3 regions of the Streptomyces fradiae ATCC 10745 genome follow, and region 3 is predicted to be linked to each of the others. Evidence: riboswitches for the same ligand, from Rfam matches in the RefSeq annotation. Region 3 holds a riboswitch; each other region holds the start of a gene.
What was found. Region 3 has a riboswitch for cobalamin ahead of CP974_RS01000 (energy-coupling factor ABC transporter permease). Riboswitches for the same ligand answer to the same signal wherever they lie in the genome.
Positions count from the first base shown of each region.

Region 1: linked by a shared signal. The riboswitch ahead of CP974_RS24045 (ABC transporter substrate-binding protein) and the one ahead of CP974_RS01000 (energy-coupling factor ABC transporter permease) in region 3 are both predicted to bind cobalamin.
Region 2: linked by a shared signal. The riboswitch ahead of CP974_RS20765 (ribonucleoside-diphosphate reductase subunit alpha) and the one ahead of CP974_RS01000 (energy-coupling factor ABC transporter permease) in region 3 are both predicted to bind cobalamin.

Region 1 covers NZ_CP023696.1:5,457,860-5,461,696, forward strand. The annotation lists gene CP974_RS24045 (ABC transporter substrate-binding protein) at 1-936, opposite strand, end outside; cobalamin riboswitch at 967-1,148, opposite strand; gene CP974_RS24050 (class I SAM-dependent methyltransferase) at 1,240-1,986, opposite strand; gene CP974_RS30455 (MFS transporter) at 1,983-3,569, opposite strand; gene CP974_RS24065 (ATP-grasp domain-containing protein) at 3,562-3,837, opposite strand, start outside.
Region 2 covers NZ_CP023696.1:4,615,479-4,619,315, reverse strand. The annotation lists gene CP974_RS20775 (hypothetical protein) at 1-170, opposite strand, end outside; gene CP974_RS20770 (GNAT family N-acetyltransferase) at 340-855, shown strand; cobalamin riboswitch at 892-1,022, shown strand; gene CP974_RS20765 (ribonucleoside-diphosphate reductase subunit alpha) at 1,166-3,544, shown strand; gene CP974_RS20760 (ribonucleotide-diphosphate reductase subunit beta) at 3,598-3,837, shown strand, end outside.
Region 3 covers NZ_CP023696.1:239,603-243,439, forward strand. The annotation lists gene dhaL (dihydroxyacetone kinase subunit DhaL) at 1-128, shown strand, start outside; gene CP974_RS00995 (PTS sugar transporter subunit IIA domain-containing protein) at 281-664, shown strand; cobalamin riboswitch at 699-901, shown strand; gene CP974_RS01000 (energy-coupling factor ABC transporter permease) at 931-1,623, shown strand; gene CP974_RS01005 (energy-coupling factor ABC transporter substrate-binding protein) at 1,620-2,099, shown strand; gene cbiQ (cobalt ECF transporter T component CbiQ) at 2,105-2,851, shown strand; gene CP974_RS01015 (energy-coupling factor ABC transporter ATP-binding protein) at 2,851-3,699, shown strand.

The DNA of each region.
Region 1 (3,837 bases), 5.2 Mb from region 3:
CCTGATGGCCGGTACGTCCTTCAGCGCGGGCTGCGCGAGCAGGTACTCCTTCTTCTGCTCGACGCTCCCCGTGCCCGCGTAGTCGTAGATCGCGATGACCTCCGGCCTGCGCTCGACGACCTGCTCCCAGGAGACGTCGCCGAAGACGTCGTCGAGGTCGGCGAAGACGTTCTCCCCGCCGGCCATCCGGATCAGTTCGGTGCCGAGGCTCTTGCCGCCCGCGGTGAAGGCGCTCTTGTCACCGCTGTCGTACACGAAGACGGGGACCTTCGGCGCGGACCGCACGGCGGTGGTGGCCCTGCCCACCCGCGCCCTGAGATCGGCGACCAGCTGGTCCGCCCGGTCCGGGACGCCGAAGATCCGGCCGACGGTGCGGACCTCCTCGTACGTGTCCTCCATCGTGACCCGCTTCTCGCCGCAGTACTCGCGGTTCAGGTGGGTGTCGATGCCGGCGTCCTCGAACGCCTTGCGGGAGCGGCCCTCCTTGTCGGCGAAGGCGCTGCCGTAGCCGCCGTACACGAGGTCCGGCTCCGCCTCCAGGATCGTCTCGAACGACGGCTCCCGCTTGGCCAGCTCCGGGATCGCCGCGTAGTCCTTCCGCAGCTCCGGCAGGACGGCGGAGTCGGGGAAGGCGGTGCCGACCATGCGGTCCTTCAGGCCGAGGGAGAGCAGCAGCTCCGCCGGGTGCTGGTGGATGGTGACGACGCGGGCGGGCGGCCTGTCGTACGTCGTCTTCACGCCGCAGTTGTCGATGGTGACGGGGAAGCCGACGGCCGACGGGGCCGCCGCCTCCTTCTCCTGGGCGGCGGTCTGCGACGTGCCGCAGCCGGAGGCGAGCAGGGCCGCCGACAGGGCGAGCGCCGCGGCGGCGGCGCGCAGGCCGTGGCGCCCGCGGGCAGGGGTGGGCAGGGGGGGACGGGACATGCCGTCGTACACGTGAAGCCTCCTGGGGAGTCCGCGCTCCTCGGAACGGGCCCGCGACGGGCCAGTGTCCTGACTCCCGGATCGACGCTCCTCCCCCTGCCTTCCCGCGCGGCGCGCAGTGGCGTGTCGAAGGGTGCACTCCCCGGTCACAGTGGCGGGACCGTGCCGGATTCGCACCGGCTTCCTGTTCCCCGTCGCGGCGATGACCTGTTGATCCTACGATCCGCCGAGTCCAGGTCAAAAGGGCGTGCGGCCCCGCCCGCGCGCGCCCCCATCCGCTCACGCCCCGGTGCCCGCCGGCGCCCCGTCACTCCGTCACTCCCGGACCGCCCGCAGCACCAGCCGCTCGGCGTTCTCGTCGTAGGGGCGGCCGTCGAAGCCGCCGAAGACCTCCACCCGGCCGAAGCCCGCCTCCTGGGCCATCCGCCGCAGCTCGACCGCGCTGTACACGAACCACACCAGGGTGGCCCGCGTCACCCGCCCGCCCCGGACCAGCACCCAGTCGCTGCGCAACCGCGCCCAGTCGTCCAGCACGGTGTCCGTCTGCACGAGCACGTCGTCGCCGCGCCGCACCACCTTGGGCGGGGTGACCCTGCCGGCCAGCAGCTCCTTCCCGGCGAGGTCCAGGACGAGGGTGCCGCCGGGGCGCAGGGCGGTGTACATGGTGCGCAGCACGCGGGCGTTGTCGGCGGGGTCCTCGAAGTACCCGAACGAGGTGAACATGTTGAGGACGACGTCGAAACTCCCCGGCGCCTCGTACGCGCGCGCGTCCGCCCGTACGTACGTCACCTCCGCCCCGGCGTCGGCCGTCCGCTTCCGCGCCCGCTCCAGCATGGCGGGGCTCAGGTCCACCCCCGTGACGTCGAAGCCCCGGCGGGCGAGCGGCACCGTGAACACACCGGGGCCGCAGCACAGGTCCAGCACCCGGGCTCCGGCGGGGAAGGACAGCAGCGGCGAGGTGTCCAGCAGCTGCTCGGCCTGCGCGTGGCGCTGCTCGGAGAAGAGGAAGTCGTGGAACTCGGTCCAGAAGTCGTCGTCCTGGAACCCGCCCGTGTGCGTCATGCGCGCTCAGTGCTCCTTCGGGTCGTCGTGGGAGAGGGGGAGGGGGAGGGGGAGGGGAGGGATGGCGGGGAAGGGGTGAGGGTCGGGGTGGGTGAGGGTGAGGGTGAGGGGGAGGGGGAGGGGGAGGGGGAGGGGGAAGGGGTGGTGGTCGGGGTGGGGCGGGAGTGGGTGTGCGGGGGAGTGAGGGTGCCGGTGGGGCGCGTGCGCCCGCGCAGCGCCAGAAGGATCGGGGGCAGCGCCAGGCACTGCGCCGCGGCCAGCAGCCAGAACCAGCCGGTGTGGCCGGCGGTGAGCCCGTAGAGCTGCCCGCCCACCAGGCCGCTGGCGCAGGCACCGAGCCCGGCCGCCAGCCGCTGCCTGCCGAACACCACGGCGTCCGAGCGGGAGCTGCGGCGCAGCGCCTCCAGGTCGTTCTTGAGGAACAGCACGATGTCGCCGAGGGTGATCAGCGCCCCGCCCGCCAGGAGCGCCGGCCGGGTGCCGACCGCCAGCACGGCGAGCCCCGCCGCCAGGCCCGCGAAGCCGACCGTGAGGGCCGTCGCGTACGGCATGCGCCGGATCAGGCCGGACGCGAGCGGCTGGACGACGATGACCAGGGTGAAGCAGAGCAGCAGCACCAGGCTGTAGAAGGTGCTGGACGCCCGCTCGACCGTGTACACGGCCAGGAAGTGCTGGAAGTGGAAGTAGAGGTAGAAGGCGAGCGCGTTGGCGGCGAACGGCAGGGCCGCCTCCCCGGCCCACCGGCCCGGCCGGTGCCGGCGGGTCCGGCGTCCCCGCCGGTCCAGCCCCGGCTGGGGGACGGGTCGCCCTCGTCCGTCCTGTGCGGTGGTTGCCCCGCGTCCGTCCTGCGGGGCGGTCTCCCCGCGGCCGTTCCGTCTGTCGGCGTCCTCGGGTCCGTCGGGCCTGTCGGTGTCGTCGGGGCCGGCCGGCCCGACCTGTGGGCCCCGGCCGTCGGGCCCGCCCCCCTCCCGGTCCTCCGCCGCCGTGGGGAGCCGGATGTGGCCCACCGTGACCAGGGCGAACAGCGCCGTCACGGCGACGAACAGCCACCCGGGCGAGGACAGGACGAACGGCCCGGCGACCAGCGGCCCCACGGCCATGCCCGCGTTCAGGGCGGCGTTGCCCGCCGACAGGAACGCCGGACGGCGCTCGTCGTCCACGCTCCGCACCAGGTACGCCTTGTTGGCGGGCAGGTACAGCGCGGCCCCGCAGCACGTCAGGACCAGTGCCGCGACGGCCAGCGGCGGCCAGCGCAGGGCCAGGACGAGTCCGGTGAACCCGGCCGTGCGGACGACCAGCGCCCACACCATCGTGCGGCGCAGCCCGATCCGGTCCGCCAGCGCCCCGCCCACGACCCCGCCCGAGAACTGCACCAGGGACGCCACGGCCAGGACGACACCGACCGCGCCGAGCCCCATCCCGAGCCGCTCGTGCAGGAACACCGACATGAACGGCAGGACCATGAAGCTGCCGAGCGGGATCAGGAACGAGCTGAGCAGCAGGAAGCGCAGCGGACCGTCGAGGGTGGACAGCGCGGCCCGCAGGCCCGTCCGGGGCCGCCTGCCCGAGGGGCGTTCACCCACCGGACGCCCCACGGGCGGTGGGCTCGGCGTCCTGGTGCGGGCCCTGGTCCGGGTGCGGGTGCGGGCCCGTGCGAGGCTCACCGGACGGCGGCCCCGCGGGCAGCGGCTCGGTCAGTACGCGGACCGCGTTGGCCGCCGCCACCGCGCGGTGGGTGGCCAGTTCGGCGGTCTCGGCCTCGGCGTACACGATGCCCGCGTAGCCGCGGCTGTCGGCCAGGTGCTCGACGGTGTCGCCGACGGACCTGACCGGGTACCAGGCCGGGGCGCC
Region 2 (3,837 bases), 4.4 Mb from region 3:
CGCCACTCCGCCAGCTCGGCCGCCGCCTGACGGTACTGCTCTCTCACGTACGCCTCGTGGATGGCCAGCCTTATGGCGTCGGACGCGGTGACGTCCCGGAGCTGTGCGAGGACCTCCAGTTCGCGGTGGGTTTCCGAGTCGGTGCGGAAGCTGATCGTCTTCGGCGTCATTCCTCCAGTGTAATACGAAACGCATTACACGGTGCGTCACGAGGGCAGCCGAGGCAGACTGCCCGACATGGACACCGCTCGCCTCGCCCCCGGCACATCGGTCGCACATACCCCCTCCACCCCCACTCTCATGGTGCCGCACGGCTCAAACGCACCGCACTCCCCAGTCATGTCACCTGATCCCGGCTTCGCCATCCGCCCCGTACGGTCCGGCGAGCACCAGGCGCTCGGCGAGATCAGCGCCTGCGCCTACCTCGACGGCGGGCTCCTCGCCCACGGGGCCGACGACCCGTACCTGGACGTGCTGCGCGACGTGCCGCGCCGGGCCGCCGAGGCGGAGGTGCTGGTCGCGGTGGACGTGGACGGCACCCTCCTCGGCGGGGTCACGTTCGTGTCGCGCGGCGGCGCCCCGTGGGCGGACATCGCGGGCCCGGACGAGGCCGAGTTCCGGGTCCTCGCCGTCTCCGGCGCGGCGCGCGGGCGGGGCGTGGGCGAGGCGCTCGTACGGGCGTGCGCGGACCGGGCGCGCGCCCGCGAGGGGTGCCTGCGCCTCGTCCTGTCGGTCACCCCACAGGCCGTCGCGGCCCGGCGGCTGTACGACCGGACGGGCTTCGCCAGGGCCCCGCACCGGGACTGGGAGCCCTTGCCCGGCCTGCCACTCCTCGCGTACGAGATGACACTCTGACACAACATGTGGGGGGTGCCGTAACGACCGCCCCCCACATGTATGCTCATCCTCGCTGCCGCGGCAGGGGAATCCGGTGCGAGTCCGGAACTGTCCCGCAACGGTGTACCGGTGTGCCCTACGCGTACCCCGCAAGTCCGACGACCTGCCGGCAGCGCACGCGGACCATCCGGTCCGGGTGCCCAGACGTCCGGGCCTCGCGGAGTGGGCCGGCGGACGCGGTCACGCACGCCCCCGTGCCCGGGGCTCACGCGCGCCCGCTCCCGCCTCCCGCCGCGCGGCCCCGAGCCGAGCGAGGGAGAGCCCCCACGTGACCATCGCGCCAGCGGATCCGGCCTCAGCCACCGAAGCCGACGCCACCCGAGGCGACGCCGCCGGAGGCGACGCCCCCGGCACCGCGCTGCTGCGGACCCTGACCGACCTCACCGCGGACCTTCCCGACGCCGACCCCGGCCGGGTCGCCGCCGCCGCCCTGCGCGGCCGGCACGCCGGTTCCGACGAGGCCGAGCTGCGGGAGCTGGCGACCGAGGCGGCGGCCGGCCTGATCGCCGAGGACCCGGCGTACTCCCGGCTCGCCGCCCGCCTGCTGGCCCGCACGATCCGCGACGAGGCGGCCGGCCAGGGCGCCGTGGCGTTCTCGGCGTCGGTCGCCGTCGGCCACCGCGAGGGGCTCATCGCCGACCGGACCGCCGACTTCGTCGCCCGCCACGCCGACCGGCTGGACGCGGTGGCCGACCCGGCGGCCGACGACCGCTTCGGCTACTTCGGGCTGCGCACCCTGTACTCCCGCTACCTGCTGCGCCACCCGATCACCCGGAAGGTCGTCGAGACCCCCCAGCACTTCCTGCTGCGGGTGGCCTGCGGCCTGGCCGAGGACGACTCGGAGCGGGCGCTCGCCGAGGTGGAGGCGCTGTACGGGCTGATGAGCCGCCTCGACTACCTGCCGTCCTCCCCCACCCTCTTCAACTCGGGCACCCGCCACCCGCAGATGTCGTCCTGCTACCTCCTGGACTCCCCGCAGGACGAGCTGGACTCCATCTACGACCGCTACCACCAGGTGGCACGGCTGTCGAAGCACGCGGGCGGCATCGGCCTGTCGTACTCCCGCATCCGCTCGCGCGGTTCGCTCATCCGCGGCACCAACGGGCACTCCAACGGCATCGTGCCGTTCCTGAAGACGCTCGACGCCTCGGTCGCCGCCGTGAACCAGGGCGGCCGCCGCAAGGGCGCCGCCGCCGTCTACCTGGAGACGTGGCACTCCGACATCGAGGAGTTCCTGGAGCTGCGCGACAACACGGGCGAGGACGCCCGGCGCACCCACAACCTGAACCTGGCCCACTGGGTCCCGGACGAGTTCATGCGCCGGGTCCAGGCGGACGCCGAGTGGTCGCTGTTCTCCCCGTCGGACGTGCCGGAGCTGGTCGACCTGTGGGGCGACGCCTTCGACGCCGCCTACCGGGCCGCCGAGGCGAAGGGCCTGGCCCGCAAGACGATGCCGGCCCGCGACCTGTACGGCCGGATGATGCGGACGCTCGCGCAGACCGGCAACGGCTGGATGACGTTCAAGGACGCCGCGAACCGCACCGCCAACCAGACGGCCGAGCCCGGCCACACGGTCCACTCCTCGAACCTGTGCACCGAGATCCTGGAGGTCACGGGCGACGGCGAGACGGCGGTCTGCAACCTGGGCTCGGTGAACCTGGGCGCGTTCGTCGCCGGGGACTCCATCGACTGGGAGCGGCTGGACGAGACCGTCCGCACCGCCGTCACCTTCCTCGACCGGGTCGTCGACATCAACTTCTACCCGACCGAGCAGGCCGCCCGGTCCAACTCCCGCTGGCGGCCGGTGGGCCTGGGCGCGATGGGCCTCCAGGACGTCTTCTTCAAGCTGCGGCTGCCCTTCGACTCGCCGGAGGCCCGCGCCCTGTCCACGCGGATCGCCGAGCGGATCATGCTCGCCGCGTACGAGGCGTCCGCCGACCTGGCCGAGCGCAGCGGCCCGCTCCCGGCCTGGGACAAGACCCGCACCGCGCGCGGCGTGCTGCACCCCGACCACTACGACGTGGAGCTGGCCTGGCCCGAGCGCTGGGCGGCGCTGCGCGAGCGCGTCGCGACGACCGGCATGCGCAACTCCCTGCTGCTGGCGATCGCCCCGACCGCGACGATCGCGTCCATCGCGGGCGTGTACGAGTGCATCGAGCCGCAGGTGTCCAACCTGTTCAAGCGCGAGACGCTGTCGGGTGAGTTCCTCCAGGTCAACTCCTACCTGGTGAACGAGCTCAAGGAGCTCGGCGTGTGGGACGCGCAGACCCGCGAGGCGCTGCGCGAGTCCAACGGCTCGGTGCAGGGCTTCACCTGGGTCCCCGCCGACGTGCGCGAGCTGTACCGCACGGCGTGGGAGATCCCGCAGCGCGGCCTGATCGACATGGCCGCCGCGCGCACGCCGTTCCTGGACCAGTCGCAGTCGCTGAACCTGTTCCTGGAGACCCCGACCATCGGCAAGCTGTCGTCGATGTACGCGTACGCCTGGAAGCAGGGCCTGAAGACCACGTACTACCTGCGCTCCCGCCCCGCGACGCGGATCGCCCGCGCCGCGTCCGCGACCACCGTGCCCGTCCAGCAGGTGTCCGAGCCGGACGCCGTCGCCTGCTCCCTTGAGAACCCCGAGTCCTGCGAGGCCTGCCAGTGACCACCCGACCCCAGAACCTGCTCGACCCGGGCTTCGAACTGACCCTGCGGCCGATGCGCTACCCGGACTTCTACGAGCGCTACCGCGACGCCATCAAGAACACCTGGACCGTCGAGGAGGTCGACCTCCACTCCGACGTCGCCGACCTGGCGAAGCTGACGCCCGGCGAGCAGCACCTCATCGGCCGGCTGGTGGCGTTCTTCGCGACGGGCGACTCGATCGTCGCGAACAACCTGGTGCTGACGCTGTACAAGCACATCAACTCCCCGGAGGCGCGGCTCTACCTCTCGCGC
Region 3 (3,837 bases):
CGACCGTGCCGATGCTCGCCCGCAAGGGCCGGGCCAGCTATCTGGGCGAGCGCTCCGTGGGCCACGAGGATCCGGGGGCCGCGTCGTCGGCGCTGCTGTTCGCCGCGCTGGCGGAGGCGGCCGCGTGAGCGCGGCGGGAGCGGCGCCGGGGGGCGCTCCGGGGGGTCGGGGTCCGGACGGGCCGGTGGCGGAGGGCCGAGTGGCGGAGGGTCCTGCGGCGGAGGGTCCTGCGGCGGGTGCCGGCGCTCCGGGGGGCCGGGGTGCGGCGGGGAAGGTCGGGGTGGTCCTCGTGTCGCACAGCGCCGAGGTCGCCCGCGCCGTCGCCGAGCTGGCCCGCGGGCTGGCCGGCGGGGCCGCCGGGGTGCCCGTGGCCGCCGCCGGGGGCGGGCCCGACGGCGGGCTCGGCACGGACGCCGAGCTGGTCGCGCGGGCCGCGCGCGCCGTGGACCTGGGCGCCGGGGTGGCCGTGCTGGCCGACCTGGGCAGCGCCGTACTGACGGTGAAGGCCCTCGCCGAGGACGGCGAACTCCCCGGCGGGACCCGTCTGCTGGACGCCCCGTTCGTGGAGGGCGCGGTCGCCGCGGTGGTCACCTCGGCGGCGGGCGGCGGCCTCGACGCGGTGGCGGCGGCGGCCTCGGAGGCGTACGGCTACCGCAAGGTGTGACATGAGCACGGTTGTGAGGGGGTCGTCCGACGCACTAGGGTCACAGGGCCTTGGTGCTCGGGAAGCCGGTTCGAAGCCGGCGCGGCCCTCGCCACTGTGATCGGGAATGTCCGGCTCCACCCCCCGCGCGAGCGGGGAAGCCACTGGACCGCCGCGGGAGACCGCGGCGTCCGGGAAGGCGGAGCCGAGGCGGTACGACCCGTCAGCCAGGAGACCGGCCAGGGCGCGTTGTCCATCCACGAGGTGCTGGAGAGGGTCTCCCCCACATGCATATCGCCGAGGGTTTCCTGCCCCGGGAGCACGCGGTCGCCTGGACGCTGGCGGCCGCTCCCTTCGTCGTCCACGGGGTCCGCGCCCTGACCCGCGAGGTCAGGGCCAATCCCGAGTCCACCCTGCTGCTCGGCGCGTCGGGGGCGTTCACCTTCGTCCTGTCGGCGCTCAAGATCCCGTCCGTGACGGGGAGCTGCTCGCATCCCACCGGTACGGGGCTGGGCGCGATCCTGTTCCGGCCGCCGGTCATGGCGGTGCTCGGCACGATCACGCTGCTGTTCCAGGCGCTGCTGCTGGCGCACGGCGGGCTCACCACGCTCGGCGCCAACGTCTTCTCGATGGCCGTCGTCGGCCCGTGGGCCGGGTACGCGGTGTACCGGCTGCTGCGCCGGACCGGGGCGCCGTTGATGGCGGCCGTCTTCTGCGGGGCGTTCACCGCCGACCTGTCCACGTACTGCGTGACGAGCGTCCAGCTGGCGCTGGCCTTCCCCGACCCGGGGACCGGCTTCGCCGGGGCGCTCGCCAAGTTCGGCGGGATCTTCGCGGTGACGCAGCTGCCGCTGGCGGTGAGCGAGGGCCTGCTGACGGTGCTGGTGATGCGGCTGCTGCGGCAGTCCAGCAAGGGCGAGCTGGCGCGGCTCGGGGTGCTCCCCGCGGCCGGTCCGGCGAAGGGGGCGGCGGTCCGGTGAAGCGTGACACGAGGATCAACGCCCTGCTGCTGCTCGTGGTCGCGGCGCTGGCGGTGCTGCCGCTGGCACTGGGCCTGGGCGAGGGCCGGGAGGAGCCCTTCGCGGGCGCCGACGCGCAGGCGGAGACGGCGATCACGGAGATCGCCCCGGACTACGAGCCGTGGTTCACGCCGCTGTACGAGCCGCCGTCCGGGGAGGTCGAGTCCGCGCTGTTCGCGCTGCAGGCGGCGCTGGGCGCGGGTGTGCTGGCGTACTACTTCGGGCTCCGGCGCGGCCGCCGGCAGGCCGCCCGGCAGGCCGCGGCCGGTGCGGCGGAGGCGCGTACCGGTACGGCGGAGGCGGAAGCCCGCCCCGTGACGGACGCCGGGCACGCGGCCGGGGCGGTTCCCGCGGCCGGGGCCGAGGCCGCCGACGGGGACGCACCGGGCGCCGGCGGGACCGGGGGCCGCGGCGAGCGGTCCGCGGCCGGGGAGTAGCGCGGGTGCTGCCCATCGACGTGGCGGCGCACGGCAGCCGCTGGCGCCGCCGCCACCCGGCCGAGAAGGCCGTCCTCGGCTTCGGGCTGACCGCGTGCGCGGTGTCCCTGCCGCCGTGGCCCGGCGCGCCGCTGGTCGCCGCGGCCGCGCTGGCCGTGCTGCTGGGCCCCGCCGGGGTGGCGCCGCGCCGGCTGTGGCGGGCGTGGCGGCTGCCGCTCGGGTTCTGTGTGACGGGCGCCGTGCCGCTGCTGTTCCAGGTGGGCGGGCCCGCCGGGTGGGTGGCGCTCGCGCCGGACGGCCCCGCGCACGCCGCCGGGCTGCTGCTGCGGACCTCGGCCGCGTCCCTGGGGCTGCTGCTGTTCGCGTTCACCACGCCCGTGTCGGACGTGCTGCCCCGGCTCGTGCGGGCCGGGGTGCCCGCACCCGTGGTGGACGTGGCGCTGGTGATGTACCGGATCGGGTTCCTGCTGCTCGACGCGGTGGCGCGGATCCGGCAGGCGCAGGCGGCGCGGCTCGGGCTGACCGGCCGGGCGGCGGCGTGGCGGTCGGTGGCGGGGCTCGCCGCGACCGCGTTCGTCCGGGCGTTCGACCGGGCGGCCCGGTTGCAGACGGGCCTCGCGGGGCGGGGCTACGACGGGACGCTGCGGGTGCTGGTGCCCGAGGCACGGGTGGACCGGCGCTTCCTGGCCGCGACGGCGGCGCTGCTGGCCGCCGTGGTGGCCCTCACCCTCGTACTGGAAGGGGCGTTGTGATGCCGGGGTCCGCCGTGGTGGAGCTGGTCGGCGCGGGATTCGCGTACGAGGACGGGCCGCCCGTGCTGTCGGGCGTCGACTTCGCCGTCCCGGAGGGGCGCGCGCTGGCGGTGCTGGGCCGCAACGGCAGCGGCAAGACGACGCTGCTGCGGCTGCTCAGCGGCGGGCTGCGCTGCGGCAGCGGCCGGCTGCGGGTGGACGGGCGGGACGTGGCGTACGACCGGAAGGGCCTGACCCGGCTGCGGACCACGGTGCAGCTCGTCGTGCAGGACCCGGACGACCAGCTCTTCTCCGCGTCCGTCGGGCAGGACGTGTCGTTCGGGCCGATGAACCTGGGGCTGCCCGAGGACGAGGTGCGCGCGCGGGTGCGGGACGCGCTGGAGGCCCTGGACATCGCGGCGCTGGAGGACCGGCCGACGCACCTGCTGTCGTACGGGCAGCGCAAGCGGGCGGCCATCGCGGGCGCCGTGGCGATGCGGCCGCGTGTGCTGATCCTCGACGAACCGACGGCCGGGCTCGACCCGCACGGGCAGGAGCGGCTGCTGGCGGCGCTCGACGGGCTGCGGGCGGCGGGGACGACGGTGGTGATGGCCACGCACGACGTGGACCTGGCCCTGCGGTGGGCGGACGACGCGGCGGTGCTGACGCCGGACGGGCCGCGGACGGGTCCGGTGGCCGAGCTGCTGGCCGACGCCGGGCTGCTGGACGCGGCGCGGTTGCGGCGGCCGTGGGCGATGTCCGTGGCCCGGCTGCTGCGGGCGCGGGGGCTGCTGGGCGAGGGCGAGCCGGCGCCGTGCACCCCCGAGGAGCTGGACGCCTGGGCGGCGGCGCGGGGGGTGCGGGGCTGAGGGCCCGCCCGGCGGGGCGGGAGCGCGGGGCCACGGGGTGCCGTGCCACCGGGCGGCAGGGCGCGGGGCGGGGCGGTGGCGCTGAGGGCGCTGCGCGGCCGTCGGGCCCGGCACGGGGGGGCCGGGCCCGACGGCCGT